Posidoniimonas corsicana: one gene and its partner. The protein of the gene in region 1 interacts with the protein of each later gene in a pairwise test. Links are inferred from orthologs where the notes say so. Each region holds a gene or a part of one and is shown on either strand. Other genes may lie near its edges.

Region 1 (15,071 bases):
TCTTGGCGAACGCGTCGGCGGCCTTGTCCGGCTGGCCCCGGTTGAGCAGCTGCCACGCCTGCGGAACGGTCAGCCGGTCGGGGTCCGCCGCCAGCTTCTGCTCCGCTTCGGACGGCCTGCCGGGGCCGACCATCTTGGCGCGGGTCTCTTCGTCGAGCTCTCCCTTCTTGGCGGACTCGAGCAGCCGCTTCAGGTCGGCGTCGCCCGGCTGCTGGGTCAGCGACTTGCGGATCCACCGCTTCGCCTGGTCGTACTCGCCGGTCAGCATGTACAGCCGCGCGAGGCCGAACCACGCGGCCGGCGCATTGGGCGCGGCCTTCTTGAGGTGCTTCTCCGCCGGCTCGTACTCGTTCCAGCTCAGGTAGACCTGCCCCAGCCCGTTCTGCGCCGCCGGGTGCTTGGGCGCTAGCTTGACGCACTGGTCGAACGCCTCGACCGCGCCGACCGAGTCGCCGCCGTTGAAGCGGGCCCAGCCGAGCCCATTCCACGCGCTCACGTCCTTGGGGTCTTGCTCGACGGCGGCCTCGAACTTCTTCTCCGCCTCGGCCATCTGGCCGCTCTGCCACAGCTTCCAGCCCTCCTGGCTCAACGCCGAAGCGGGCTGCGCGCCCGCGTCCGACGCGACGGCCGCCAGGCCGCCGGCCGCTAACACAACAGCGATACCAATCATCAGAGCACCTCCTAGGCACACGATCGCCACAAGCCGCCGTCGGCGACGCCGCCGCCGGTCGTCCTGCAGCAGGGAATCAGCAAGCAGCGAGTCGCTGTCCGCAAGAACCGCGGAGAGCGCGTCGTTGGTGGCAGCCGGATCGTTCATGGCTCGAGCGGGGGTAGGGAAGGGGCGCCGGACGCGCGGTGCTAGATCGCTTTGAGCACCTGCGCAGCGTCGGGCAGCGTGGTTGGTTTCTTGTTGGCCTGCCGGTTGGACGCCTCAATGGACTCGCGAAGCGTGAGGATCACCTTGTCCAGCCGCGAACGGACCGTCGGGTACGACACGCCCGCCTGCTCGGCGATCTGCTTGAGCGACCCACCGGCAAGCACGAACAGCTCGATGAACCGCTGGTGCTCGGTCGGCAGGTCCGCCAGCCGAGACGCGGGGAACGCGGCCCGCAGTTCGACCTCGCAGGGCTCGCATCGCATGACGCTGACCTCCATCGTTCGCTGGCAGAACGGGCATTGGTTGGTGGGCGGCATGGGCTGGATTCCGTTAGCAGTGGTTCGACGAGAGTTTAATAATATTCAATCGGTGTGTCAAAAACTTTCAAAAACAGGAATCGCAGCCGACTAGGAAGTTGTTTTTGTGTCTGACGAGGACCTGGCAAGAATTGGGGGATATTTCTGAGAAACTGGGGTTGCTCTGCCGGGCAACCGCGGTTACTGTCCCGCCGCCTTGGGCCCCGGCCCAAGGTCTCTTCCGCATCTACCGCCAATACGATCGTCCGATATTCGGAGTCCGACATGCCCGTTCGTTGCAGCCTTGCCGCCCTCGCAGTTGCGTTGTGCCTATGCAGTTCCTCCGCATCCGCCCAGGAAGGCTCTAGCGGCGGCACGCTGTCGCTGCCGCCCGACCTGTTCGGCACGGGCGACACGGGCGCGGCGGGTTCGACGCCCAGCCGCACGATGTCCTCCGGCGTGACCGGCTCTGAGCTGCCGCCGGCGGCGCCGTACGGCGGCCCCTCGTCGTACAGCGGCGGCGGCATGAGCTACAGCCCGTCGCTCGGCGGCCACCTCCGCGCCCAGTACAACACCAAGAGCTACGGCCAGTCCGCGGGCAACCTGGACCTCGGCACGATGTTCATGCAGCAGGACGGCGACCGCGCCTGGTTCCTGGATGGGCAGGTGACCCTCAACGACGAGTCCAAGGTCGGCTTCAACCTGGGCCTCGGCGCCAGGACGATCATCGACATCGACCACTCCCTGCTCGGCGACAACCAGAAGGTCCTGGGCGTCAGCATCTGGGCCGACGGCTCCTCGACCCAGAACGACAACTTCTTCCCGCAGCTCGGCCTGTCGGGCGAGCTCCTGGGCGAGCGGTGGGACCTGCGGGCCAACGCCTCGTTCGTGCTGGAGAATCAAACCCTGCTCGGCGAGACGCAGATCGCCGGCGACGGGCTCGGCTACAGCGGCTTCAACATCGGCACCGACACGCTCACCGGCCGCGACAACGCGATGCACCTGACGGAGCTGGAGGCCGCCCGCCGGGTCGGCAACAACGACTTCTGGGCGTTCGCAGGCGGCTACGGCCTGTACGGCGGCGACGGCGTCGACACCGCGGGCTACCAGCTCGGCGTCCGTGGCTTCGCCACGCCGGACCTGGCGCTGCAGCTCAAGGTCACCGACGACGACCTGTTCGCCACCAACACCGTGTTCAGCATCACCTGGTTTATTGGCCGCACGCGGACCAACACCCAATTCTGCGGCGACCTGACCGACCGGTTCCGTGAACGCGTGATCCGTAACGACTACGTCCCGGTCTACCAGGACCAGGTGGCCGGCCAGATCGACCAGCTGACGCACGACTTCGACGGCGACGGCGAGTCCGAGGCGATCCGCGTGGTGCACGTCGACTCCAACGCGGCCGCGGGCGGCGACGGCTCGTTCGAGAACCCGCTGCAGTCGCTCGACTCCGTTCAGGGCGCCAGCCAGGACGGCGACATCGTGCTGGTCCACGCCAACACCACCTACGCGGATCAGACCGCTACGCTGCAGGACTTCCAGCGTCTGCTGGGAGAGGGCAACGACCTGACGTTCAACATCAACACCGACCAGTTTGGCACGATCGCCCTGCCCGAGAGCAGCGACGGCGCCATGTCCGGCGTCTCGCCGATCATCAACAACACGGCCGCCAGCGCGGCCGCGGTGGTCCTGGCCAACGACAACGAGGTGGCTGGCTTCACCATCAATGGCGGCGTCACCGCGATCGACGGCTCTGCGGGCGCCGGCAACCCGAACCTGCACGACCTGACCATCAACGGGACCACCGGCGACGCGATCGTGCTCACGCCGGCCGAGATCGTCGACGGCTCCGACACCACGATCGCGTTCAACGCCACGCTGGACAACATCACGTTCGACAGCGTCGGCGGCAACGACATCAGCATCGACGCCGCCACGACGGCCGACCCGAGCTCGCCCAACGTGACGCTGAACGAGGCGATCTCGATCACCAACATCACCAGCACCAACAACGGCGCCACGAGCCTGGCGGTGTCGAACACGCACAGCGGCGGCACGCTGGACGTGAACGGCTACGACTGGGACGGCGGCGGCTCGGGCCTGGTGGGCATGTCGTTCACCACCACCGCGGGCATGGTCGACGTGATCAACTCGAGCCTGACCGGCGGCGCCGCCGGCGCGGTCGGCTTCTCGGTCTCCGAGACCACCGGCACGGTGGCGATCGGCTCCAGCAACACGGTGACCAACATCAACGGCCAGGCGGCCGAGATCTACCGGAACGAGGAGTCGGTTGACTTCGCCGCGACCGTGAACAACACCACCACGTCCGGCGGCACGGTGACCATCACCGAGAACGCCGGGGCGGTGACCGTCCAGAGCGCCAGCATCACCACGCAGGACGCCACCAGCATCGAGATCAACGACGCCGCCGCCAACGTCACGGTCAGCAGCGACGTCACCCGCAACGGCACGGCCGGCATCGCGGTGGCGATCAACGACACCAACCCGGGCGACGACGACCCGAACGACGACATCGTGATCTCGTTCTCGGATCCGACCAGCACCATCGAGAGCAACGGCGGCAGCATGGCCGTGGTGATCAACGGCGGCGACGACGAGGTGAACTTCCTCGGCGCCATCGAGGACACCGGCGGCATCCGGGTGACCAACCGCACCGGCGGCGAGGTGACCTTCAGCGGCGGCGTGACCTCCGACACCGGCACGGCCGACGCGGTCGCGATCACCTCGAACGCGGACGACGCGGTCGTCACGTTCGACGGCGCCGCCGCGGGGCTCGACATCACCACCAGCAGCGGCCGCGGCTTCTTCGCCGACTCCGGCGAGGTGAACGTCACCGGCTCGTCCAACACCATCACCACCACGGCCGCCACCACCGGCGGCCTGGTGCTGCAGGGCACGCCGGCCAACCCGATCACGTCGACCAGCGGCGTCACGTTCGCCTCGGTCGACACGGCGGCCGGGTCGACCAACGCGATCGTGCTGGCCAACGTCGAGGGTAACGTCACGGTCAACGGCGGCACGCTTAACACGGCGGCCAACGCCGCGGTGCAGATCGACAACGCCACCGGCCTGACGCTCAACGACGTGCAGCTCGCCAGCGGCGGCGCCACGGCGGTCACCGCGAGCTACAGCAACGACGTGGCGAACGGCCTGTCGCTGAACGATGTCGACATGAACGACGGCGCCATGGACGTCACCGCCAACACGACCGCCGCGGCCGCGGGGACGACCGTCTCCGTGTCATCGACGACCGAGGCGGGCGCCATGACCTTTACGAACAACGGGACCGGCGACCTCGACGCCATCCTGAACGACGTCACCGGCTCGACCGGCGGCGCCGTCTCGCTCGACGTCACCGGCGCGGGCGACGGGTCGCTCGCCATGAGCGACGTCGACACCAACGGCGGCACGGTGTCCGCGACGAGCTCGGGCGCGGCGTCGGGCGACCTGGCGTTGACGATGACCGACTCCGGCAACACCAACGAGTTCGGCGCCATCACGGTCAACGACCAGGGCTCCGGCAACGTGTCCGCGCTGCTGAGCAACGTCGAGACGAGCTCGACGCTCGACTTCGACGCCGCCTCCGGCGGCACCGCGTCCCTGACGGTGACCGGCGGCGCCTACAACGGCGCGGTGACCGCCGACGCGGCGAACACCGGCACCTTCACCGCCACCATCAACGGTGGCGCCGACCTGGCCAGCACGCTGGATGTCAACGCAGGCAACACCGGCGTGGCGACCGTGTCGGTCGGCGGCGCCAGTACGATCGACGGAGCGGTCAACGTGACGGCGACGAATACCGGCAACGCCACCGTGACCGTCAACGGGGGCAGCACAATCGACGACTCGCTGACCGTCAACGCGACCAACACCGGCACCGCCACGGTGAACGTCAACGGCAACAGCTCGGTAACCGGCGTGACCACCATCAACACCGGCAACACCGGCGCCGCGAACGTCGATCTGGATGGCACGTTCGGCGACCAGGTCACGGTTGCGGCGACGAACACTGAGGACTTCAACTTCGAGATGTCGAGCTCAACGGTCACCGCCGGCGCCGCGGCGACGGCGCTCGACGTGAGCATCGGTGATTCGGTTAACAACGCGAGCCTGGACTTCGTTGGCAACACGTACGACTCGGGGGTGAGCATCGCTGCCGACAACAGCCAGGCGTTCGGGCTGAACGTGAACGGTGACTCGGTCACCACCGGCGACAACACCGTCGCGTTCGCCCTGCTGCTGGACGACGGCCCGTCGACCTCGGACATCCAAATCGCCAACTCGTCGTTCGATACCAACGATGCTGTGGCCTTTGATTTTGACAACCCGGCCAACACGGGCTCGGTTCGGTTCTGGCTGGACAACAACGACTTCGAGAACGAGAGCGCCACGCTCGCCGCGGCCGATCTGACCGTTGGAGCCGGCGCGCTCGACATCACGGTTGGCATCTCGGATTCGGGAGGTTCGGGCAACTCCTTCACCAACAACGCCAACGCAACCTCTCAGTTCCTTCTCACCGCGAACACCGGCTCCACGGTCGATATGCGGTACAACGGCAACTCCCACAACGGGGCCGCCGGCAACTACGAGTTTGACAACACCGATGGCGTGTCATTCGAGGTGTTCGACTTGGCCAACGCGAACGGTGACTTCCAAAACAGTGGAACGTTTGTTCCCACACCGAATGCAGGCGCCTTCACGGACACCAACGTCAACCCGGACCTGCCGAACCCGTAGGAATCGTCCGCGAAGCGACGCGAGCACCCAAAAGCCGCTCCCCCTGCGGGGAGCGGCTTTTTTCGTAGAATGACCTGCCACCCACGGTCCACATTGGCTGTCACCATGCTCTCCAAACAGCTCCACTGCACCGGCTGCGGCTACCAGACCACGCTCGGCGCCGACGACATCGCCGTCCGCCTACGGCTCTTGGGCCACCTCCGGCGGGACGCCGACCCGGACGAGGGCGTGCTGGCGGAACTGCTCGCCAGCTCCGCCCAGAACATGACCTGCCCGACCTGCAAGAGCGTCGGGCTGGGCGTAAGCGACACCGCCGCACAGGACGAAGCGGACGACTGGCAGGCGGCCGTGCTGTGCGAGGTCTGTCGACAGCCGATCCCGGAGGAGCGCCTGGAGTTCGCGCCCGACGCGAAGCGGTGCGTCGGCTGCCAAGAGAAGGCCGAGCAGGGGACCCTGCCGGAAGAGCCCGACTTCTGCCCGCGGTGCGGATCGCTGGTCGAGCTCCGCGTCAGCCGCGGCGCGGGCCTGACCCGCTACAAGCGGTTCTGCACGGGCGACCCGCCCTGCCGTCTGTAGCGCAGCGCGGCTCGTGAGTTTCCTGCGGGGCGCGCTACCGCTGCCGCCGACGCAGCAGCACGCCGGCGCCGGCCATCAGGCCGAGCAGGGCCGCGGTCGGTTCCGGCATGTGGGGGGCGCCAGTCGCGGGCAGGCCGCTGCCGCCCGAGCTGCTCCCTCCACCCCCAGGCGCGGTTGAGCCGCCGCTCGGGTCAGAGCTGTCATCGTCGGTCGACAGCAGCTCGGCGCCGTCCACCACCAGCGATGAGACGTTGCGGATCGGCCCTGCGAAGTCCAAGTACGGGTTGGAGACCACCATGATGCTCTCCAGGATGATGAATTCGCCGTCCGGCGTGAGCGGCACGTCGGTGTAGGCGAGGCTGCCGGGCTGGCCCACCTGGTTGCTGAGGTCGACCTTGTTGGCGCCCGTGATCGGGGCCAGGTCGGACATGTCGGTGATCTGCGCGAACGGCACAAACCCCTGGCTGTCGAGGAACGAGTTGTCGGTCAGGCTCACGAAGAAGCTGCTCGTGCCGCTGTTCGGCTGGCCCGACTGCAGCGCCAAAGCCACGGTGCCCTCGGTGTTGCTGAGCGCTTCGAAGTCGACCTGGCCGTCGCCGTCCGCGTCGACGATCACGTCGTCGTACTTCTCGATGCTGTCGAACCCTCCAACCGGGAGCGTGCTGGGGCGGTAGTTGCCCAGGTCAAAGCCGCCCATCTGCAGCACAAACCCGTCCGGCGCCCGGTTCAGCACGGTGTCGTGGTACCGTCCGGAGCCGATGTACGCCAGGATGTTGTCCACGTGGCCCTGCAGGTCCGGGTTGTTCTCCGGGTTCAGCTCCATGTAGAAGTCGCCCACGCTGGTCAAGAACCGCACCGTTTGGGCGGAAGACTCGGCGGGCGGGAGGGCGAACGCCAGGGCAGCGACAGCGGTGGCCAGCAGGCCGGGCCACGGGGAGGAGGGTCGCAACATGCAGGTCTGCTCGGTAGTCTGAGGTGCTTACGCAGTTGAGGGTTCGGTGAACCTTCATAGTAATTGCCGCCCCCGGATCGTGCGCGTATTCGCACAGATTTCGCTATTCGGGCAGCCGCTACAACCGCTCCCCACCGCCCCCTCCGCCCCAGAAACCCGCCCATGCCGCTGCCGCTCGCCGCCACCACCGCGTTCGGCGTCGAGGCGGTCGTGCGCCGGGAACTGGAGGCCCTCGGCTACCCGGCCAAGATCACCGCGCCGGGCCGCGTCGCGTTCGAGGGCGACCCGCAGGCCATCGCCCAGGCCAACCTGTGGCTCCGCGCAGGGGAGCGGGTGGTCGTCGAGCTGGCCAGCTTCCCGGCGACCGACTTCGGCCAATTGTTCGACGGCGTTGCCGCCCTCGACTGGGCCGCCTGGATCCCGCCCGACGGCGAGTTCCCCGTCCGCGGGCGGTCGCGCGGGTCGCAGCTCTCCAGCGTGCCGGCGTGCCAGAAGATCGTGAAGAAGGCCATCGTCGAGCGGCTCCGCCAGCAGCACGGCGTGCAGGAACTGCCGGAGACCGCCGGACTATACGGCGTTGAGGTCGCGCTGGTGGACGACGTCGCGACTCTGACGCTCGACACCACAGGCGTGGGGCTGCACAAGCGGGGCTATCGACCGGTTACCTCGTCGGCGCCGCTCCGCGAGACGCTCGCCGCCGCCATCGTGCAGCTCAGCTACTGGCGCAACGGCCGCCCGCTGCTCGACCCCTTCTGCGGCGCCGGCACGCTGGCCATCGAAGCCGCGATGATCGGCCGCCAGATCGCGCCCGGCCTGCGGCGGGTGTTCGCGGCCGAGGACTGGCCGGCCGTCCCCGCCGACGTGTGGCAGGCCGCCCGCGAGCAGGCCCAGCAGCGGATGCTGCCGGCCCTCGACGAGCGGATCCTGGCCACCGACGCCGACGACCAGGTGCTGGTCACCGCGCGCAGGTCCGCCGAGCGGGCCGGAGTGCTGGAGGACATCCACTTCCAGCAGCGCGCGTTCGCCGACACGCTCAGCAAGCGCGAGTACGGCTGCCTGATCACCAACCCGCCGTACGGCGAGCGTCTGGGCGAGCAGCGCGAGATCGAGGAGCTGTACCAGGCGATGCCGCTGGTGCTGCGGCGGCTGCCGACCTGGTCGCACTACGTGCTGACCTCGCGGCTCGACTTCGAGCAGCTCGTCGGGCAGACCGCCGACAAACGCCGCAAGCTGTACAACGGCCGGCTGGAGTGCACGCTGTTCCAGTACCAGGGCCCGAAGCCTCCGAAGGGGGAAGGGGGAGGGCGGAAGCAGGGCGCCGAACCAGCGTCGGCCGCCAAGACGTCAGTAGTCGAACCCGCTCCCAAGGCCTCGGTTGATGCACCCCAGCGCGCGTTCGGCGGCCTCAAGCCCGAGGCGGCCCGCCAGGCGGAGGAGTTCAGCAACCGCCTGAAGAAGCTCGCGCGTCACCTGCGGAAGTGGCCGACCAAGCGGGGGATCACGTGCTATCGGATCTACGATCGCGACATCCCCGAGGCGCCGTTCGCCATCGACCGCTACGACGACGCGCTGCACATCGCCGAGTACGAGCGGCCGCACGACCGCACGCCGGCCGAGCACGCCGACTGGCTGGACCACATGGTCCGCACCGCGGCCGACGCGCTCGAGACGCCCCGCGAGCTGGTGTTCGTCAAACGCCGCTTCCGCCAGCGGGGCGAAACCCAGTACCAGCGGGTCGCCGAACAGCAGGCGGTCCGCCTGGTGAAGGAGGCGGGCCTCACCTTCCGAGTGAACCTGTCGGACTACGTCGACACCGGGCTGTTCCTGGACCACCGCGTCACCCGCGGCCGCTTCCGCGACGAGGCCGAGGGCAAGCGGGTGCTGAACTTGTTCGCCTACACCGGCGCGTTCAGCGTCTACGCGCTGGCCGGCGGCGCCGAGCGGGTCACCACGGTCGACCTCTCGCCCACCTACCTCGACTGGGCCCGCGACAACGTGCGGCTCAACAAGCTGGACGCGTCTCGGTGCGACTTCGTGGAGGGCGACAGCCAGGAGTTCGTCGAGTCGCTCCCCGCCGAGCCGCTGTTCGACCTGGCAATCGTCGACCCGCCGACCTTCAGCAACACCAAACGGGGCGCCGACGACTGGGACGTGCAGCAGCACGCCGCGCCGCTCTTGGTCGAAGTGGCCAAACGGATGCCGCCCGGCGGGGTGATCTACTTCTCCACGAACTCGCGCCGCTTCAAGCTGGACGAGGACCAGCTGTCCGGGCTAGCCATCCGTGAAATTAGTCGGCAGACGGTCCCCGAAGACTTCCGCAACAAACGCATCCACCGCTGCTGGCGGATGGTGAAGGAGTAGACGGTCGTCTAGGTAGCCGGCGAGCTACGCCTCGGCGGTGTTCATCTTGGCCAACCACCAAGGCACAAAGCCACGAAGGGGTGGCGCCAACCGGGCAAACAGCTCTTTGTGCTCTTTGTGACCTTGGTGGTGAAAAGAATCCCGTTGCATTAAGCAAGGCCTCGCGGATCCGATTTGATGCACCACGACGGTCACAAAGGGCACAAAGCCATTGCCCCGCGATGATTCGCGAGGCAAGCAATCCTTTGTGCTCTTCGTGGTGAATCCTCCCTGAATCCGCCGAGGCGTAGCTCGCCGGCTATTCACTTGTTGCTGAGCAGCATTTCCAGCTCGGCCAGCTCTTTCTCGTAGCCGCTGGAGAGCAGCGGGAAGCGGCACCACGATTTGGGATCAAGATTCTCGTCGTCCAGGTGGAAGCTGGGCGCGTAGCGTTCGCGCTTCCACTGATTGCGGCTCCAGAGCTGGAAGAAGCGGATCACCCAGCGGCCCACCTGCGTGCGGTCGTGCTCGGGGAACTGCGCGGCGACCGCGCGGAACGCCTCCAGCGGCAGGCGTTTGTCCCGCATGGCCGAGCGCTCGATTGCGTCGAGCACCGGGTAGGGCATCAGGTCGCCCTCGTCGGTCTGGTCCTGATCGGCGGGGCGGAGCTCGGCGGTCGGCTCCAGGCCGTTGACCGCTTTCAGATACGGCTGCGGTCCCACCCCGTGCGGGCCGACCTGCTCCATCCACTGCAGCCACCGCCGCAGGAACGCCTTGTCGATGCCGGCCACCGGCGAGAGCCCGCCGCAGGTGTCGCCGTCCATGGTGGCATAGCCCACGGCCGCCTCGCTGCGGTTGCTGGTCGCCAGCAGTAGCGCGCCGCGGAGGTTGGCCAGCATCCACACCGCCGGCCCGCGGGCGCGGGCCTGGATGTTCTGCAGCGCGATGTCGTCCTGTTCCCACGTGAGCTCCCGGCCGACCGACTTGCTGACCGTGCTGACGTAGCCTTTGACGAGCTCGTCGACGCTCCAGTCGAGGAACGCAGCGCCGACGCCCTCGGCCACCGCCCGGGCCGAGTTGAGGGTCTCGTCGCTGGAGTTCTCCGTCGCCTGGTAGACGCACGCCAGCAGCCCGGCGACCAGCTGTTCGACGCTGGCCGACTCGTCCAGTCCCGCGGCGGCGGCGACACTTTGGATCCGCTCGAGCACCTCCGGCATGCCGAGCTCATCGACGGCCAGGCGGGCCATCATCGCCGACAGCACGGCCACGGCGGACGAGTCGGCGCCGCCGCTCAGCGACACCACAAACCCGTTCGCGCGGCTCTTACGCAGGTAGTCGAATAGCGCCAGCGAAACCGCGCGGGTAAACTCCTCCTCCTTGTGGTCGGGGCCGGCCTCCCAGTTGGTGGGGGGCGCACAGTGCTCGTCGGGCGCGTCGGCGCCCGGATCAGGCCACGCAAAAGACCACTGCACCAGCCCGTCGGGCGGCAGGGGCCGCGTCACGCCCGCGTCGAACGACTGCGCCCGACTCCGCCGCACCGCGTCGATGTCCACGACCGCGGTGGTTAGCACGTAGTCGGCGAACGACAGCCGCGGCCCGCTGGCGACAATCTTGCCGCCGCTGGCGATGATCGTGTCGCCGTCGTACACGGAGCGTCCCGACTCGTTGCCCAGCAGGTTGCAGTGCACGTAGCTGACGCACTGCGCCCGCGAGCCCTCGATCACGATCCGCTGGCGGGTCTGCTGCTTGCCGAACGCGAAGTGGCTGGCGCTGGGGTTGAGGATGATGTCCGCGCCGCGCTGGGCCAGGCCCGGCCCGGAACGGTCGGCCACCCACGCGTCGCGGCAGATCTCGAAGCCGACCCGCACGCCGCCCAGGTCGAACAGCAGGTCGCCGATCGGGTCGCCCAGCATGCTGACCACTCCGGGCGTCCAGCGGCGGAACCAGCGGGACTCGTAGTGGATGCCGTCGGTCGCGAGGAACTGCTTGCAGACGATGCCCGCCAGCTCGCCGTCCACCAGCAGAGCGCACGCGTTGTAGAGGGCCGAGTCGTAGAACACCGGCAGCCCGACCGCCACGGCCATCCCCTCGGTGGCCGGGCGCAGCGCGAGCATGTTCTCGTAGGCGGCCTGCTGCACGCCGGTGCTGAAGAACATGTCCTCGCAGCCGTAGCCGCTGACGCACAGCTCCGGCAGGCAGAGCAGCCCGACGCCGCTCTGGCGGGCGTCGGCGATGACGGCCTCGATCCGGCGGCGGTTGCCGTCCCAGTCCATGGGCGTCTGGTTGACCGACGCGGATCCCAGGCGGATGAGTTTCACGGCGCAGTAGTCCCTAGGGGCAAAAAGAGCGGCGGCCCGGCCGCGCTACTTGTTGTCGAACTGCAGCGGCAGCTGCGGGTCGTGGGCGTGGCCGAACTCTTGGAAGAGCTTGCTCGGCTGGATGTCGCGGTTGTGCTGGTACTTGCTGGCGTACTCGCTCACCTCGCCGGTCAGCTCGTGGTAGAAGATCTGGCAGATCGGCACGCCGGGGTAGATCCGCACCGGCTGGATGCAAGAGATCTCGAGCGTCCAGTAGCCGGAGAAGCCGGCGTCGCCGAAGCCGGCGGTCACGTGCACAAACATGCCGAGCCGCCCGATCGACGAGCGGCCCTCGATCTGCGGCACCAGGTTGTGCGTGGTGGTCTTCTCGACCGTGCGGCCCAGGTACAGGTGGTTGGGGCTGATCACCAGCCCATCGGACGGGATCTCGATCCGCCGGACGCGGTTCTCTTTGGCCATGTCCAGCACGACCTCTTCGTACACAATCAGCTCGTTGTGCAGGCAGAGGTTGTAGCTGTTGGGGTTGAGGTTGGCCTCGTCGTACGGCTCGATCTGGATCTCGCCGTCGAGCCGCCGACGGATTTCGTTGCCTGAGAGGATCATGGGGGGCCGGGTGCTGTGGGCGGGGCGCGTTCCGCGCGACTCGCTGGGCTGCGCTACACGCCGATCTGGGGGCAGAACTTGTTCATCGAGCACGCTCCGCAGTCGGGCTTCCTTGCGTTGCAGACCGCCCGCCCATGATGGATCATGCGGTGCGAAAAGTCGATCCACTCTTTCTTGGGCAGCAGCTCCATGAGGTCGTTCTCGACTTTGACCGCGTCCTTCTGAACGGTCAGGCCGAGTCTGCGGCTCAGCCGCCCGACGTGCGTGTCGACGACCACGCCGGTCGGGATGCCGTAGGCGGTCCCCAGCACAACGTTGGCCGTCTTGCGGCCAACCCCCGCCAGACCAACCAAAGTGTCCAGATCCTCGGGCACCTGGCCGTCGAACTTCTCGACCAGCTCAGCGGAGCACGCCTTGACGTTCTTCGCCTTGTTGCGGAAGAAGCCGGTGCTCTGCACGGCCTTCTCGAGCTTTGCGATCGACATCTTGGCGATCGCGTGGGCGTCGGGGTGCGTGGCGAACAGCTTCTCGGTGACCATGTTGACCCGCTCGTCGGTGCACTGGGCCGACAGGATGGTCGCGATTAACAGCTGGAACGGGGTCTCATGGACCAGGGCGCAGGGCGCTTCTGGGTAGTCCGCCTTGAGCCGCCGCACGACCCGTTTGGCCTGAGATTTCCGTTCCTCGGCAGGGAGCTCCGGCGTCTTGGACGCGGCTGGCTTGGCGGCGGTCTTCTTCTTGGCCATGCGGCGGGCTTCGGGATGGGGGCGGCCGGGGAAAGGCCTCATTTTGGGGGGCCGGCGACCGGTGTCAACGCCCGGGACAGGCCCGTAGCGGGGCGACGGCGGCTTGATCTAAGTGCTTCGCACAATTAGTTTTGAGTGTTGACTCAAGCTTCGGATTTCCTTTCTGTCCAACCCTCAGCCGACCGCGACGATGAGCGCCTGGATGCCCGCCGACCCGCCGTTCGACCCAGAGACTTTCTCGGGGGTGGGTCGGCTGTTCCCGCTGCCGCAGGTCGCCGCGTTCCCGCATGTCGTGACGCCGCTGCACGTGTTCGAGGAACGCTACGTGGCGCTCACCGCCGAGGCCCTCGCCAGCGACAAGCTGATCACGATGGCCGTGCTGGAGCCCGGCTGGGAGCATGACTACGCGGGCCGGCCGCCGCTGTCGGAGGTTGGCTGCCTGGGCAAGGTGATCTCGCACCACAAGACGTCCGAGGGACGCTACAACCTGCTGCTGCTTGGCCTGCGGCGGGTCCGACTGGCCGAGGAGCTGGAGCCGCCCCTGGCATACCGCCGGTCGCGGATAGAATTGATTGAGGAGCGGGAGCCGAACCAGGACCCGCACCCGGAGACGCTGCGGGAGCAGCTGGTCGGCCTGCTGCGTGACCGGCTGGCGTCCAGCGGCGCCGCCGAAGAGCTGACGCACGCCCTGTCGGCGACAGCCGCGCTGGGCGCCGTGGCGGACCTAGCGGCGCACAGCCTGCCGATCTCGCCAGAGCTGAAGCTGCGGCTGCTGGGCGAAGGCGACGCCGTGACGCGGTGCCGGCTGCTGGTGGCGGCGATCGACGCGCCCGAGCCCGGCGACGCGTTCCCGCCCCGTTTCAGCAGCAACTAATCGACCCCAACCGGCGGCGTTGGAACGCGGCCGGACCGCTTGAGTGCTTTCGAACCGACTTCTCCCACGAGCTGACTGTGCCCTCCCGAACCGACAACGGCGCCATGAAAGACCACCTGCAAGAGTTACCCGAACCGGCGTGCTGCGGCGCCGAGGACGCCCCGGCCGACAGCCAGGGCGTCGACATGCCGCGGCTGCAGAACGCCGTCCGCGAGCTGCTGGCCGCCGTCGGCGAGGACCCCGACCGCGAGGGGCTGCTGGAGACCCCGGGCCGCGTCGCGCGGATGTACGCCGAGATGTTCTCCGGCCTGCGGGAGGACCCGCGGGTGCACCTCGAGAAGTTCTTCACCGAGAAGTACGACGAGATGGTGCTGGTCAAGGACATCGGCTTCACCAGCATGTGCGAGCACCACCTGCTGCCGTTCACCGGCAAGGCCCACATCGGCTACCTGCCCAACGGACGCGTGGTGGGGCTCAGCAAGCTGGCCCGCGTGGTGGACAGCGTCGCCCGCCGCCCGCAGGTGCAGGAACGCATGACCGAGGTGATCGCCGACATGCTGGTCGACCAGCTCAACGTGAAGGGCGTGGCGGTCGTGATCGAGGCGAGCCACTCCTGCATGACCATCCGCGGCGTGAAGAAGCCCGGCAGCATGGCGGTCACGTCGGCCATGAAGGGGGTGTTCCGGTCGAGCGTGTCGAGCAGGGCGGAGATCATGACCCTCATCTAC
Region 2 (15,066 bases), 1.6 Mb from region 1 along the record:
ACCCTCCGCGGCCCCCTGCTGGTGCTGGCGGGCGCCGGCACCGGGAAAACCCGCGTGGTGACCTTCCGGATCGCCCAGCTGATCAAGAGCGGCGTGCCCGCCGACCGCATCCTGGCCGTGACCTTCACCCGCAAGGCGGCCGGCGAGATGCAGGAGCGGGCGGCCGAGCTGCTCAACGGCGGCAAGCGGAAACGCCGCAAGCGGGGGGCCCCCAAGCCGGAAATCTCCACGTTCCACTCGCTCTGTGTGCGGGTGCTGCGGCGGCACGCCACGCGGCTGGGCTACCCGGAGAAGTTCACCATCGCCGACCGCGGCGACCAGGAGAGCCACGCCCGCACCGCGCTGCGGGAGATCCGCGCCCCGAACGACGCGCTCAAGCCGGGCGACCTGCTGGCGATCATCAGCCAGTGGAAGATGCGGTCGATCACGCCGTCCCAGGCGGGCGGCGTCGCGGAGACCGACCGCGAGCACCTGGCGGCGGTCGCCTACCGGCGGTACCAGAACCACCTGAAGAACAGCGGCTCGGTCGACTTCGACGACCTGCTGTACCTGACCGAGGAGTTGTTCCGCAAGTTCCCCAGCGTCCGCCGCGAGGAGGCCGGGCGGTTCGACCACGTGATGGTCGACGAGTACCAGGACACCAACCACAGCCAGTACGAGATTGTCCGCGGCCTGGCGATGGGCCACCGCAACCTGTGCGTGGTGGGCGACGACGACCAGTCCATCTACTCGTGGCGCGGCGCCGAGGTGACGCATATCCTGCAGTTCAAGCAGGACTGGCCCGACGCCAAGGAGGTGCGGCTGGAGAGCAACTACCGCAGCCGCAAGCCGATCATCGACTACGCCAACACGCTGATCGTGCACAACGCGCACCGGCACGACAAGGTGCTCCGCCCCGCCAAGGGCGGCGGCGAGCCCCCCCGCATCATGCAGTACAAGGACGAGGCCACCGAGGCCAAGGAGGTGGTGTGGGACATCGGCCGCAAGGTCGAGACCACCAAGCTCCGCTACCGCGACGTGGCCATCCTGTTCCGCACCAACGAGCAGCCCCGCGCGTTCGAGGCCGAGCTCCGCTCGCAGAACATCCCCTACGTGCTGATCGGCGGCATGAGCTTCTACGACCGCCGCGAGATCCGCGACGTGCTGGCGTACCTCAAGCTCACCGCCAACCCGGACGACGAGCCCTCGCTGCTGCGGATCCTCAACACGCCCCCCCGCGGCATCGGCGACGGAGCCCGCAAGAAGATGATGGAGCAGGCGGTCTCGCGGGGCGTGCCGCTGTGGCGCGTGGTCACCGACGCGGCCAACGTGCCCGGCCTGACCGCCGCGGCCAAGCAGGGCTGCGCGTCGCTGGTCCGCATGGTCGAGGGCTGGAAGGCGGACCAGGGGCCGGTCACGCGGCTGATCGACCGCGTCATCGACGAGGCCCGCTACCGCCAGGAGCTGGACCGCCTGTACCCCGACCCCAACGAACGCGACGCCCGCGTCGCGGCGCTGGGCGAGGTGGTCAACGCCGCCTCGCAGTTCGACGACAAGGAGCGCGACCCCGACGACAAGCAGACGCCGCTGGAGGGCTTCCTCGAAGAGATCGCCCTGGGCGGCCCGGCCGACGGCAACGACAAGGAGTCGCAGCTCGACCAGAACGCGGTCGGCCTGCTGACGCTGCACGCGGCCAAGGGGCTGGAGTTCCCGCACGTGTACCTGGTCGGCATGGAGGAGGGTATCCTGCCGCACCGCCGCTCGATCGAGGCCGACGACGGCTCGATCGACGAGGAACGCCGGCTGGCCTACGTGGGGGTGACCCGCGCCCAGGACCGCCTCACGCTCTCGCTGGCGCTCACCCGCCGCAAGTGGGGCAAGCCTCGCGACAGCATGCCCAGCCGGTTCCTGTACGAGATGACCGGGCAGGCGGAGCGGGCGCCGCACCGCCACCCACGCAACCAGCACGCCAACGGACGGAAGAGGTAGCCATGGACCTAGCCAAAGCAGCGGCCGGCGCGATCGGCGGCGCAGTTGTCGGCGCGGTGGTGTTCGTCCTGCTCGCGCGGATAGGCCTGCACGCCGGCATGCTGATGGGCGCCGGCGCGGGTTGGGGCGTGCAGCTGGCGGTGCGCGACCGGAACCTGGCGACCGGCGTGATCGCGTTGATCGCGGGTCTCGTGTCCTCGGTCCTGGCGGAGTGGCACTGCTTCCCCTTCTTGGCCGACGGCAGCCTGCCATACTTTTTGGCCCACCTGCACGAGGTCAACTTCATCCACCTGCTGCTGCTCGCGGGCGGCGTGGTGGTGGGGTTCTTCTGGGCGAAAGGCTGACGCTCGTCGCGCCGGAGAAGCCCGCTCTTCCGCCGCCAGTGGCTCTCGAGTTCTGGGCACGTCCCTCATTTCACACTGGCAGAGCCGGTGTTGTTCGGCTTACGTGGGGCCGTCGGACGGTGAAGCCGGCGCATGTTGTAGACTCTCGCCTTCAGCGTGTGGGACTACCGATATTGCCCTGTGCCATCCCATTCGTGCTCTGGATCTGGGTAAAAGAACGAACTCGGAGGGGGGTTTTGCCGGTTCGACGTTAGTCTGTCCCGCACACATACAAACCAACCGCCTGGGACCTTTGTCCGCGAGACTATAAGGTCTCGGTTCGAGGACAACCTGGACCACCTTAAGTCGGGTTGATTGCTCTCGTCTCCGTTGCCTCCTTGCTGGGCTGTAGTGTTGCCAACGACAGCGAACGCAAATACGCAGACGACTACGGCCATGAGCCCTATCGTAACGTGTCGTGTGGAAGCTCTAGCCATTCGAACCTCGGATGATCTGGGGCACTACAGGACGTTGCGAACGTGTACATGCTCGGCGCGCCTGAGTCTAATCGATCTGTGCTCAAGCACCAACAATTGGGGAGCCGGGCGCCATGCTCACACCCGGTAGCGGGTGAGCATACTGCTGGTTGAATTGCCGTTAGGCATGCCTACCCACTGTCGCGGGGGTAGGCATGGCGCCCGGCTGAAACACGTCTCGCCGGTGGCTACCAGTTGGCGCCGACGAGGAACCCGGTCGTGTCGAGGCCGAGTTTCAGGCTGCCCTCGACGCGCCACACCTGGGTCTCTCCCTTGAACTGGAACAGGAAGTCGCCACGCGACCACTCGCGTCGGTACTCGAACCCGAGGTACGCCATGCCGGTGGTCATCGTCGTGCCGACATCGTCGTAGCCGTCGATGCCCACGTAGTCCGCCTCGCCCACCAGGTAGGCCAGTCGGCCGCCGCCGATGACGCTCCACTCGCTGCAAGGGGTCGCGTAGTACAGCTGGCGGCCTTCGGCGAACAGAGAAGGCCCGGCGCCGGACCAGCGGTCCTCTCTACCATCGCCGTAGTCGAAGCCGAACGCGGCGATTCGCGAGCCAGCGCCCAGCAAGAGGTCGAAGTCGTCAAGCCGCAGCCGCCGGTAGAGGTCGATGTTCAGGCTGAAGGCGTCGGGGTCCAGGCCGAATCGGCTGGCGTCCGCAGCGAGCGTGGCGACCGACTCGGCGCCGGCGAAGTAGAGGTCGCCCCGCATGCCCAGCCCGCGGGGGTTCTCGTAGCCCAAGAACGGGCGGAACGACGCGCCGACCTCGTCGTCCGTGAGCGCGAAGATGCCGTTGGCGTGCACGAACCGGGTGATGCCGAACTCCACGCCTCCGTACCACGGGTCGTGCCCGATGGCGCCCGGCATCGCGACCGCGGAGGCGGGCTGCACGCTGGGGTCGGTGAGCGCCGCGGGAGCAGCCGGCGGCTCGGGCGCTGCGTGGCCCGCATCGAGGGGGAGGGCGTCGTAGGCTTGTACCGCCGCGAGGCGTTGGCCGGCGACGAGCACCACCACTGCTAGCATCAGGCGAGTGAGGATACGGAGCGTCATCACGGTTGTCCTGGGTTGCGGTTCTCCCGCGACGAGATAGCAAGTTAGCGGCCGTGACGCCACGCCAAAGCGCCGGGCGCCACTGCCAGCTCGTCTGGCAGTGTGAAGCGGGTACCTGGATCGCACTGCTGGACAAGCCAGCAGTGGCGCCCAGCGGCCATCATGCACAGAAGTAGAACGCCAACACTCCTACAAGCCAGCTTTGCGGAGGCTGCACGCCTCATCCAAGCCGCCAATCAACGCCAGGCCTTCGCCAGTTCGTTGTAGAAACCGGCCACCCGGCGTGGTCCAATCGTTAGTGACTAGCGTGCACTTTCCCGGGACGGGCGGCCTTGGCTGCGGCCGCCCTGGGGTGTCTGCTGCGCGGTTGGGTCGTTCGGCCTGCGGCCTTGGAGGAGCACGCGTCGCGTGGGTGGGGGTCCGATAGTGTCCCCTCATGTGGCCCAAATCGGACAAAACCCTGGGCCCCATCCCGCCGGGCTAACGGCAGACGCTGCAATAGAAGGGGGAAACGCGAACTGGGGGCGAGGTGTGCTGGGGGTTTTGTCCGCTTCGCTCGTGTTTTTGGACAAAACGATTCGGACAACGGGGCAGAACCGGGGGCTAGCGCCCTGCGGCTGATTGGGAGGGGCTAAGCCTGGGGCAGGCTTTCCATCAGGGCGCGGTAGCCTTGCACGCCTAGCTGGAGTTGCTCGAGGGAGATCCACTCGTCCTTGGTGTGGGCCTGGGCGATGTCGCCGGGTCCGAGCACCACGCACTTCAGGCCGGCGCCGCCGTAGTGGTTGGCGTTGGTGGTGTAGGGGGCGCCGTGCACGGTGGACGCGATGCCGGCGGCGTTGAGCACCGACGCGACGTGCTCGCTGAGCGGGCCGTTGAGCTCGGGGCCCATAGGCGGGGCGGTCTCGACATCGTCGAAGGAGTACTCCAGCCGGTTGTCGCGGGCGGCGAGCGCGTCGAGCGCGGCGCGGATGCCGGCCAGCGCCAGCTCGCCGTCCTGCCCGGGGGTCAGGCGGTGGTCGATGGTCACCTCGCAGCGGGGCGGCACCACGTTGTGCTCCGACCCGCCGCGGATCACGTTGATGCTGCAGGTGGAGCGGCCGGTGAGCGGGTGCGTGGCGTCGAGGCCGGCGATGTACTGGTCCTCGATCGCGGTGACCGCGCGGGCCATGGTGCTGATCGCGTTGAGGCCCTGCTCCGGCGAGCTGGAGTGCGCGGCGCGGCCGTGGGTGGCCAGCCGGATGCGGACGTAGCCGTTGGCGGCCCGCACCACGTTCATCTGCGTGGGCTCGCCGACCACCACGGCCGCGGGCGACCAGCCGAGCTTCGCGAGGTCGCGTTCCAGGAAGGCGCGGGCGCCGACCTGGCGGGCCTCCTCGCCGACGGTGAACAGCAGGGCCAGGTTGGCGGGCGCCGTGCCGGCGGCGGCCGCCTCGCGGAGCGCCCACAGCATGGCGGCGCCGGTGCCCTTGGTGTCGCACGCGCCGCGGCCGTACAGGCGGCCGCCTTCGATGTGGGCGCCGAGCGGGTCGATAGTCATCCCCTCGATGCCGACCGTGTCGAGGTGGCTGTCGAACAGCCACCACGGCGCATCGGGCTGGCGGGGGCCGGTGACCAGCACGTTGGGCGCGCCGCCGGGCACGTGCAGCTCGGTAACCGCCAGGCCCCAGCCGCTGGCCAGCCCCGCGACGTATGCGCCCAGCGGCTGCTCGGCGTCGGGGCGGCCGGAGGTGCGGGGGGTCACGGAGTCGAAGCGCACCATCGCCTGCAGCAGTTCCAGGCAGCTGGTTGGTGGGGCGGGGGGCATAGCGGCGGGGCAGTGTACGGGGCGGGGCCCTGGCGGTAAGCTCTCGGGCGGACACGAAGGCGTATTCTAGCAGAAGGCAGCCCGGATGAAGATCACGCGTTTTGAGGACCCGCTCGGCCTGGTTCACTATGGCTGCCTGCAGCCGGACGGCGGCATCACGCTGCTGGACGGCGACCCGCTGCACTCGCCGATCGACACCGGCAAGCCGGCGCAGGTCGCCAAGCTGCTGGCGCCGATCGAGCCGGTCGACATCCTCTGCATCGGGCTCAACTACGCCAAGCACGCCGAGGAAGGGGGCAAGCCCTGCCCGGAGCACCCCGTGCTTTTCATGAAGACCACCTCCGCCGTGCAGAACCCGGGCGACCCGGTGGTGCTGCCCCGCGCCCTGCGGAGCGACAAGGTGGACTACGAGTGCGAGCTGGTGGTGGTGATCGGCGGCGACTGCAAGAACGCCACCGAGGAGGACGCGCTGAGCTACGTGGCGGGCTACACCTGCGGCAACGACATCAGCGCCCGCGACTGGCAGTCGCAGTGGGGCGGGGGCCAGTTCTGCCGCGGCAAGACGTTCGACACCTTCGCGCCGCTGGGCCCCTGCCTGGTCACGCCCGACGAGCTGCCCGAGCCCAACAACCTGGCCATCAAGACCACGCTCAACGGCCAGGTGATGCAGGACTGGACCACCGCCGACATGATCTTCAGCGTGAGGAAGCTGATCGCGTTCCTCAGCGGCAGCACCACGCTGCGGGCGGGAACGGCGCTGTTCACCGGCACGCCGCACGGCGTGGGCTTCGCCCGCCAGCCGCCGGTCTGGCTGCAGCCGGGCGACACGGTCACGGTCGAGATCGAGGGGATTGGGGAGCTGACGAACCCTGTGGTGGAAGAAGAGGTTTGAGAAGTTAGGAACTTAATGCGGGTGCCAGGGGCGCTCCGCGACAGCGGAAGCCCCCGAGAGGTACTCGCCGCGTATTGCTGGCCGTCGGGGGCTTCCCTAGCGGGAGCGCCCCCGGCACCCGGCGGGTAGGAAGGCGCCCGGCTAGCAAAATATGCCAAGCCGCTGCACCCGCTCGAAACGGATAAGTGGGAAGCAAAACCTTCGCTTGCAAATGGGTGGAAGCTCGCCATGGTCGATAAAGTTGTTTGCAAGGCATCCGGTTGTTCCAACCTGATTCAGGAAACTACCGCGGCCCGTACTGGTGGGCGCTGTATGCCTTGTGTCCAGGCGGCGGCCAAAAAGGAGCGTGACGAGTACATCCGCAAGAACCGTCGAGACTTCAACGAGTTTGAAGGTGTCACCGATGTTGTTGAGGCTCTTAAGGTTATTCACAAGCCACGCAAGTACGACCCGCTCATCAACTGGATTCCCCATCCGACGCCAACCGATGAGCTATATCTCGGTCTAAGTGAGTCTGAGCAGAGTCGGCTGACTGAATACGCGAAGGGCCTCGTTGGAACTGAACGCAACCAAGAGGCGGAAGAAATATGCCTTTGCTTGTCAGCTTTCACCAGCACACCACTAGATGCGTGTTTGAGACGGCTCGTTTCGTACGGTCGGATTCTGCCAAGTCTTGCGTTCCGTAACGCCCCCGTTGATGTACGTGATGAGTTAGTTGAGAGAGTTGAATGCGATGCATGTAGCCGCGGCCCCGCGCTTCTAGCGCTGGCATGGATTGGTGATTCGACGGTAGTGGAGCATTTTCGCAAGTGGCGAAGCGAGAAACCCGCTTGGGGTGATTCGCTGTTCATTCCTCCGGAAGACTACTCGCGTGAGGCAGGTTGGGAGCTAACGCCTGAAGGCAATAGGCGTGATCTTGTCTTTCCTCAATGCCATGCTCTTGAAAGTGGAGCATCAAACACAGCGGAGCCGTTCCGGGCTATCAGCGAGCGCGGCGACCATTGTCCTTGGTGCTCGTCTAAACTTACGAATCTCTTCCAAGTAGAGTTGGCGGCGTTTGGTCTCCCCCACACCGACGCTTGCCGAGACCAAGTTGAGGTTCTCACCTGCGAAGTCTGTACGGCATTTGGAACCGTCTTCAGCAGCATTGACCGCAATGGCAGCACAGTTTGGTCGCCAAGAAACGTGCGGCCAGAATACCTGCCCGATGATTCAGACGCGTGGGGTAGACTGCCTCAAGGCAGTTTGCGTGTTGGCAAAGGTCGCTCAGCATTGCATTCAGCAGACCAATTCCTTCCGACAAGGTTCTCCCAGATTGGTGGGTACCCCACTTGGGTTCAGGATTCAGCATACCCGAAGTGCTTGGAATGCAGCCAAACGATGATGTTTCTTGCGCAGGTTGACCGCCAGGACATCGAGCAATATTCCGAAGGAATGTTCTTCGCTTTTGTTTGCCTTGATTGCTTGGCAACAGCTACCGTTTACCAGCAAACTTAGAGTAGGAATCGTTGAGGATGTCCCATCAACCGGCGGGTGGAACGCCGCTTGTCAGAAGCGACACCGACGTTCACCCGGCTGATGTTTGTTGGCTGGCGAGCTTTGCCGCGGGCGAAAGTCGCTGCCACCCGCGTAGGCCGTTTATGCGATGAGCGCGGGCGCCGGGGGCGCTCCGCGACAGCGGAAGCCCCCGAGAGGTACTCGCCGTGTCTTGCTGGCCATCGGGGGCTTCCCTAGCGGGAGCGCCCCCGGCACCCGGCTAAGAACTAGGCTGCTCGAGCGTGATCAGCGTGAGCTCGGGTGGGCAGAAGTAGCGGAACGGCGCCAGTGAGCCGGTGCCGCGTGTGACGTGCATGATGGTGTCGCCGCGGCGGAACGTGCCGCACGCGTACCGCGTGCCGTGCAGGCTGGGGGTGAGCACCGGGCCGAGCGGCGGGAACTGGACCTGCCCGCCGTGGTTGTGCCCGGCGAGCATCAGGTCGGCGCCGCGCTCGACGGCCCAGCCGAACTGGTCGGGGTTGTGGGCGACCACCAGCCGCAGGTCGGGGTCGGCGTTGGCGCCTGGGTCGGTGAATTCGGCGGGCGGCCCGAACCAGGGGAGCTCGTTGCCGGCGATCTGGATCACGTGGTTGTTGTGCTCGACTTGCGCCGCCTGGCGGCTCACGTCGACCGCGCCCACGGCGTCCAGCGCGCGGCGTACCGCGGCGTGGTCACACTTTTTGTCGTGGTTGCCCAGCACGTAGTGCACGCCCAGCGGCGCCGTCAGGCGGCCGTAGGTGTCGGCGACCCACGGGGTGCAGTGGTCCTTCTCGACGAGGTCGCCCGCCAGGATGACCAGGTCGGGGCGCCAGGCGTTGGCCTGCTCGATGATCTTCTGGTAGAGCTCGATGCCGAACCTGCCCGACATGTGCAGGTCGGCCAGGAGGGCGATCTTCAGCCCGGCCAGCTCGCCCGGGAGCCGCGGCAGGCCGAGCGTGAGCCGCTCGACCGAGAGCGTGAGCACCTGGTTACCCGGCAGGCGGCAGAACGCGCGGGGCACGGGGTTGGCGATCCCGAGGCCGAGCTCGGGACGGAAGTCGATCCGCTCGGCGGTGACCGACTTGGATACCGTCCGCCGCTCGGGGTGCAGGCGGAGCCAGACCTGGTGCACGATCGACAGCACCGTGAGCGGCGCCATCACCCACGCGTAGGCCGCTAGCGCGGTCGACTGCCGCACGGCGGGCCAGCCGCCGGCCGCCCACAGCCACGCCGCCCACAGCGGCACGCCGGCCAGCGCCACGGCGCTGATCATCGTCAGCGCGTCCACCACGCGGTGGTTCCAGCCGCAGGCGTGCGTGCGGTTCACGAAGCCGACCCAGAACACCACGTGGCCGACGAGGGCCAGCAGGACGAACACGAGCAGCGGAATCGGGGGCATAAACCGGGGCGGGGGAGGGCGGGGCCGATCGGCGATCAGCTGATGGGCTCGCCGGACAGCACCCGCTCAACGGTCTGCAGCAGCTGGTCAAGCCGGAAGGGCTTGTAGAGCACTTCCTTCAGCCCGGCCTTGCGGGCGTTGACGATCGAGTGGCCCGGGTCGTAGCCGAAGCCGGTCATCAGGATCATGGTCCCGACGTCAATGTGCTCCTGCAGCTTGGTGAGCAGCTCGAAGCCGCTCATGTCGGGCAGGCGGATGTCGGCCAGGATGGCGTCGTACTCGTGCCCGGCGCCGAGGTTGCGGACCATGTAGAGCGCCTCGTTGCCGTCGTGCGCGGTCTCGACCACGCACAGGTAGCGTTCGAGCAGGTCGTGCGCGGCGCTCCGCACGGCCTCGTCCTCGTCGACCACCAGCACCCGCTTGCCGCTGAGCACCGGGTGGGGCTCGGTGCGCGAGCCGGCGGCGCGGGCCTCGATGGGCGCGAGCGACTGGCCCACCTTCTGGATCACCTGCTTGATGTCGCGGGCGTTGCGGAGGATGCGGTGCAGCCGCTCGGCCACGGCCGGCTCGTGCCCGATGTACCGCTCCATCACGTTCACGGCGTCGTTGAGGATCTCATCGACCGGGATAGCCACGGCGCTGTGGATGGCCTCGACGCTGGCGGCGGCGGTGGTGGCCTTCTCGGCCGCCAGCAGCTCTAGCGTGTTGAGCGCCACAGCCAGGTCGCGTGCGAAGATCTCGAGGAACTGGCGGTCGCTCTCGGAGAACGCGGCGGTTTCCGGGCTCTCCACGTTGAACGTGCCGATCACCTGCTCGTGCAGCATCAGCGGCACGGTCAGCGAGCTGCGGGCGTCCTGGGCGCCCTCGATGTACAGCGGGTCCTCGCGGATGTCCTCGCAGAGGTAGCTCTTGCCGGTGGCGGCGACGAAGCCGGTCACGCCGTTGGCGTTGGTGTCGGCGCGCAGCTCGCGGGCCTCGGCCTCCGGCTTCATGCCGACCGCCAGCAGGGGCTGCAGCCGGCCGGTCTCTTGGTTGAGCATGCGGATCTCAACCACGTCGAAGTTCAGCACCGCCTGGGTGCAGTGCAGGATGTTTTGCTTGAGCAGGTCGATCCGCTCGTCGACGTCCATCTCCGCGACCTCGTCGGTCGTCAGGTCCGCCAGCTCGACGCCCGCCTGGTGGATGGCGGCGATCTTCTGCTGCTGGAGCATCTCGTCGGAGATGTCGCGGATGGTGACCACCAGGTGCTCGGTGCGGCCGGTCGCGGGGTCGATGACCGGCGCCGCGTGCACCCGGAAGTAGACGTTGTCGTCGCGTTGCAGCGTCGACGCGCTCGCCTTGCCCGAGGCGAACGCGGTGTGGAAGGGGCAGAAGTCGGGGCCCAGGATCTCCGGGTTGCCCAGCAGCGAGTAGAAGTTCTGGCCGAGCACGGTCTCCTGACCGGTCCACTCGCGGAGCTTGCCGTTGCCCCAGATCACCACGTTCTTGGCGTTCAGCAGCACGACCCCGTCGGGCATGCCCTGCAGGATCCGCTCGTTCTGTAGCAGCCGCCCCGGGTCGAGGGCCCGGGCAAACTGCTGGGTGTCCGCGTAGACGGCCGTGAAGCCCCCGGTGGCCAGCTGGGCTAGCGCGCGGACCGGGGTCGAGACGTTCACAATCTCCAGGCCCGGCGACGATAGCGCCTCGCGGAGGTCGGCGGCGGAGCGTTCGGTAGCCCCCAAGCAGAGCACGCGGGGGTGGGAGGGCTGAGGACTGTCTGACCCGTTGGGATCCGTCACCGCCGCGACCTGTGGGAGGGGGGAAGGGCCTGTGGGCAGCGGCGCCGCAACAGCGGAACTGGCGCCGCGTGGTCTGAGGGGTACAATCTCGACGGACCGTGCGATCCGCCCCGCGTCTGAATTATAGGGGTCCCTGCTAGGGCTCACAAGAAGAACGGCCCACGCAGGCCATCCTTCTTCCCTAAGATTCATCGGCCCCGCCGCCGACACGATCCACCCGGGGGGCAACAGCGGCCTGGAATTTCTCCCCCCGCCGGCCGCTGCGAACGCCCCCAACCCTACAGAGCGTCCCCGCCGCTAGACCACCCCCACCCGATCCCCAGAAGCCCTCCCGAATGGACTCCCAGCCCGCCTCGTTGCGGAACGTCGCGATTATCGCCCACGTTGACCACGGCAAGACCTCGCTCGTCGACAAGCTGCTCTACCAATCCGGCCGCTACCGCCAGGAGCAGCTGGACAAGCTGGCCGGCGGCCAGCACGGGCTGGTGTTCGACTCCAACGACCTGGAGCGCGAACGCGGCATCACCATCTTCAGCAAGAACTGCGCAGTCGAGTACCAGGACCTCAAGGGCGACCGGTACCGGTTCAACCTCATCGACACCCCGGGCCACGCCGACTTCGGCGGCGAGGTCGAGCGGGTGCTCACCATGGCCGACGGGGTGCTGCTGGTGGTGGACGCGTTCGAGGGGCCGATGCCGCAGACGCGGTTCGTGCTGCAGAAGGCGCTCGGCCTGGGGCTCCGTCCGATCGTGGTGGTCAACAAGGTGGACCGCCCGGACTCCCGCCCGGACGAGGTCGTGAGCGAGGTGTTCGACCTGCTGGTCGACCTGGGCGCCGACGACGACGCGCTGGACTTCGCCACGGTGTACGCGTCGGCGCGGCAGGGCTGGGCGTCGCTCGACCTGGACGACCGGACCGGCGACATGCGGCCGCTGCTCGAGACCATCGTCCACCGCGTCCCCCCGCCGGAGGTCGACCAGGAGGGGCCGGCTCAGATGCTGGTCACCACGATCGACTTCTCCGAGTTCGTTGGCCGGATCGGGATCGGCCGGGTGAGCCGCGGCACGCTCGGCAACCGGCAGAAGGTGAGCGTTGTCGAGCGGGACGGCGAGGTGACCAGGCAGCAGATCGGGCAGTTGTTTACGTTCGACGGCCTCGACCGCAAGGAGACCCAGGCCGTTGGGGCGGGCGACCTGTGCGCCGTGGTCGGACTGGACCCGGTCAACATCGGCGACACCGTCTGCGACCTCGACAACCCCGAGGCGCTGCCCGGCGTTGAGATCGACGTGCCCACCCTGCACATGACCTTCCGTGTGAACGACGGCCCGCTCTCGGGCCGCGAGGGCAAGTACCTCACCAGCCGCCAGCTCAAGGAACGCCTGGAGAAGGAGCTGCGGTCGAACGTCGCACTGCGGGTCGAGACCGGCGACACGATGGAGCAATTCCGGGTGTCGGGCCGCGGCCTGATGCACCTGGGCATCCTGATCGAGAACCTGCGTCGCGAGGGGTTCGAGCTCTGCGTCGGCAAGCCGCAGGTGGTGCTCAAAGAGGAAGACGGCGAGCGGCTCGAACCCATCGAGCAGCTCGTGATCGACGTGCCCGACGACCACTCCAACGCGGTCATGGCGCTGCTGGGCGACCGCCGCGCCCAGATGCTGAAGATGGGCCGCAAGTCGGGCGCGTCCGGTTTCACCCACATGGAGTTCTCCATCCCCGCCCGGTCGCTGATCGGGCTGCGGAGCCGCGTGCTCACCGCGACCGCGGGCAACGCGATCATGCACCACACGGTCATCGGGTTCGAGCCGTCGCGTGGCGAGCTGCCGGACCGCGCCAACGGCGTGCTGATCGCCAGCGAGGCGGGGCCCGTCACCGCTTACTCGCTGGACGCGTTGTACGACCGCGGCGTGTTCTTCGTCGAGCCGGGCGACGTGGTCTACGAGGGCCAGGTGGTCGGCGAGAACTGCAAGGCGGGCGATCTGGTCGTCAACGTGGTGCGGGGCAAGAAGCTGACCAACGTCCGAGCCGCCGGCAAGGACGACAACTCGCAGGTCCGCCCGGCCCGCCGGATGTCGCTCGAGGAGTGCCTGGAGTACATCGACGAGGACGAGCTGGTCGAGGTGACCCCGTCCAGCGTGCGGCTCCGCAAGATGATGCTGAAGGAGTCCGACCGGCGGCGCGAGTCGCGACGCCTGGCGCAGGTGTAGCGGCCGGGGCGGGGTCGATCCCGCGTGACCCGCACGACCGGAAATCTGGCGCCGCGGGTTGCGGTCTCGCGTCGTGCGCGAGCTAGACTCCCGATAGAGCCCACCGAGGTTTGAGGGTTTTTAGGCACCGGGCTCGCTAGGGGACACCAATATGTTCGGGCAAGCTAGCCGCACCGGGCGCCGTCAGCGGCGGACCGGTGGCGCCGCGTTTCAACTCATCGCCTTTGTGCTAGTCGCCGGCCTCGGCGCCTGGCTGGGCGCCCGCTACGTCGGCGTGGACGTCGAGCACATCGCGTACACCGCGCTCGACGAGACCAAGCTCATCGAGCACATCCCCGAGGACTGGCGGCCCGACGCGCCCCAGGCCGAGGAGGCGGAAGGCGAGGCCGGCTTCGTCGCCGAGCAGCGCGCCGCTGAGCTCCAGTCCGAACTGGAGGTGCTGCGGTCCGAGGTTTCCGTGATCCAGCAAGGCGTGAACGGCCCGGCGGCGGACGACCAGCAGCCGGCCATCGAGGGCGAGGATGGCGCCCCCTCGGTCCGCGAGGCGACCCTGGCGTACTGGACGCGGCTGCGGCAGATCGCCACCGAGGTGACCGAGCTGCACGACGGCGTGGAGCCCGGTCTCGAGGCCGCCACGGCCTCGGCCGTGTTCAGCATCCGCCAACGGGCCTTCGACTACGGCGCCAGGGCGATCGAAGCGGTGGACGACAGCGAGGTGGATCAGCAGGCCGTTGATGCAGGTCACCGCATCGCCAAGTGGTACCGATCGGGCGGCGAACTGTACCGTCAGGCCTCGGAAGTCTGGGAGGGCCGGGTGGCCGGCGGCGCCGGCGGCGCCGGCGAGGAGGCCCAGCGGTCGCTGGAGAGCGCACGCACCCAGCACGCCCGCGAGGCCGAGCTCGTCCGCGAGCTGACCGGTCGCACCGAGGAGATCCTGATGCGGCGATACGCCGTTCAGTTCCCCGTGCTGAGCATCTAGCCCGGCACGCGCGGGGGGAGCGGTTGCGCTGGTTGTCCGGAGGCCAGCGGTCGTGATGGAAAAGGGGCCGCGGCAGGCCTGATGGCCGCTGGCGGGGGTGCGGAGTTCGTTGCCTAGGCCAACTGCGGCGACTAGGATGAGGGGAATCGGATAAACCGTATCCGCCCCTCGAACGCCTCGCTTGAACCGCCATCCGGAGATTCCCTTCCCATGCGTAAGTGCTTGAATGTGCTGCTGGTCTTTGTGCTGACCATCAGCCTCTCGATTGACTATGCCACAGCCGGATGGTTGCTGCGTGGTTGTCGCACGCCGGCTCCCTGCTGCGAGCCCGCAACGGTGGAGTGCTGCGAGGTGGTCGCGCCATCGTGCTGCGAAGTCGTGGTCGAGAGCGCGCCGGTTGAGTCCGACTGCGGGTGCGCTTCGGTGGCGTCTGAAGAGGTGGTGGTGAGTGAGCCGGCCGCTGAGCCGACCGCCCCCGAGCCCACGCCGGCCGCGACCTTCAAGCCCGAGCAGGACTGGTCGTCCGCCGAGGTCGAGCCGAGCCCGGCCGACGCGCCGGCGCCCAACCCCGCCGACCCGGAGCCCGCGGCTACCGCGGTCGAGATCGTTCCGC

Evidence for each region.
Region 2: the proteins of rlmKL (region 1) and typA interact in binary tests that used the Escherichia coli proteins (3 or more experiments, as listed by UniProt). The link is inferred for Posidoniimonas corsicana from one-to-one orthologs.

What each region holds. Positions count from the first base shown.
Region 1 is NZ_SIHJ01000001.1:1,557,514-1,572,584, forward strand. What follows is about bases 7,238-10,223. They hold rlmKL (bifunctional 23S rRNA (guanine(2069)-N(7))-methyltransferase RlmK/23S rRNA (guanine(2445)-N(2))-methyltransferase RlmL), read left to right. Parts: upstream 7,238-7,624; coding sequence 7,625-9,823; downstream 9,824-10,223. Other genes in these bases: KOR34_RS06030 (peptidylprolyl isomerase), read right to left, coding at 7,238-7,462; nadE (NAD(+) synthase), read right to left, coding at 10,126-10,223. Outside these bases: KOR34_RS06010 (tetratricopeptide repeat protein), read right to left, coding at 1-817; KOR34_RS06015 (DUF2089 family protein), read right to left, coding at 859-1,140; KOR34_RS26455 (hypothetical protein), read left to right, coding at 1,139-1,288; KOR34_RS06020 (beta strand repeat-containing protein), read left to right, coding at 1,459-5,934; KOR34_RS06025 (TraR/DksA C4-type zinc finger protein), read left to right, coding at 6,040-6,510; more of KOR34_RS06030, read right to left, coding at 6,545-7,237; more of nadE, read right to left, coding at 10,224-12,120; dcd (dCTP deaminase), read right to left, coding at 12,166-12,723; nth (endonuclease III), read right to left, coding at 12,777-13,469; KOR34_RS06055 (LON peptidase substrate-binding domain-containing protein), read left to right, coding at 13,660-14,343; GTP cyclohydrolase I FolE, read left to right, coding at 14,529-15,071. UniProt on the Escherichia coli protein: Specifically methylates the guanine in position 2445 (m2G2445) and the guanine in position 2069 (m7G2069) of 23S rRNA. Methylation occurs before assembly of 23S rRNA into 50S subunits.
Region 2 is NZ_SIHJ01000001.1:3,144,043-3,159,108, reverse strand. Bases 11,059-14,039 are described here. They hold typA (translational GTPase TypA), read left to right. Parts: upstream 11,059-11,605; coding sequence 11,606-13,474; downstream 13,475-14,039. Other genes in these bases: KOR34_RS12150 (hypothetical protein), read left to right, coding at 13,626-14,039; KOR34_RS12160 (hybrid sensor histidine kinase/response regulator), read right to left, coding at 11,059-11,222. In the rest of the region: KOR34_RS12195 (ATP-dependent helicase), read left to right, coding at 1-1,968; KOR34_RS12190 (hypothetical protein), read left to right, coding at 1,971-2,312; KOR34_RS12185 (hypothetical protein), read right to left, coding at 3,016-3,882; KOR34_RS12180 (M20 family metallopeptidase), read right to left, coding at 4,514-5,686; KOR34_RS12175 (fumarylacetoacetate hydrolase family protein), read left to right, coding at 5,772-6,578; KOR34_RS12170 (DUF1963 domain-containing protein), read left to right, coding at 6,807-8,075; KOR34_RS12165 (metallophosphoesterase), read right to left, coding at 8,335-9,492; more of KOR34_RS12160, read right to left, coding at 9,528-11,058; more of KOR34_RS12150, read left to right, coding at 14,040-14,453; KOR34_RS12145 (SHD1 domain-containing protein), read left to right, coding at 14,664-15,066. UniProt on the Escherichia coli protein: A 50S ribosomal subunit assembly protein with GTPase and nucleotide-independent chaperone activity, required for 50S subunit assembly at low temperatures, may also play a role in translation.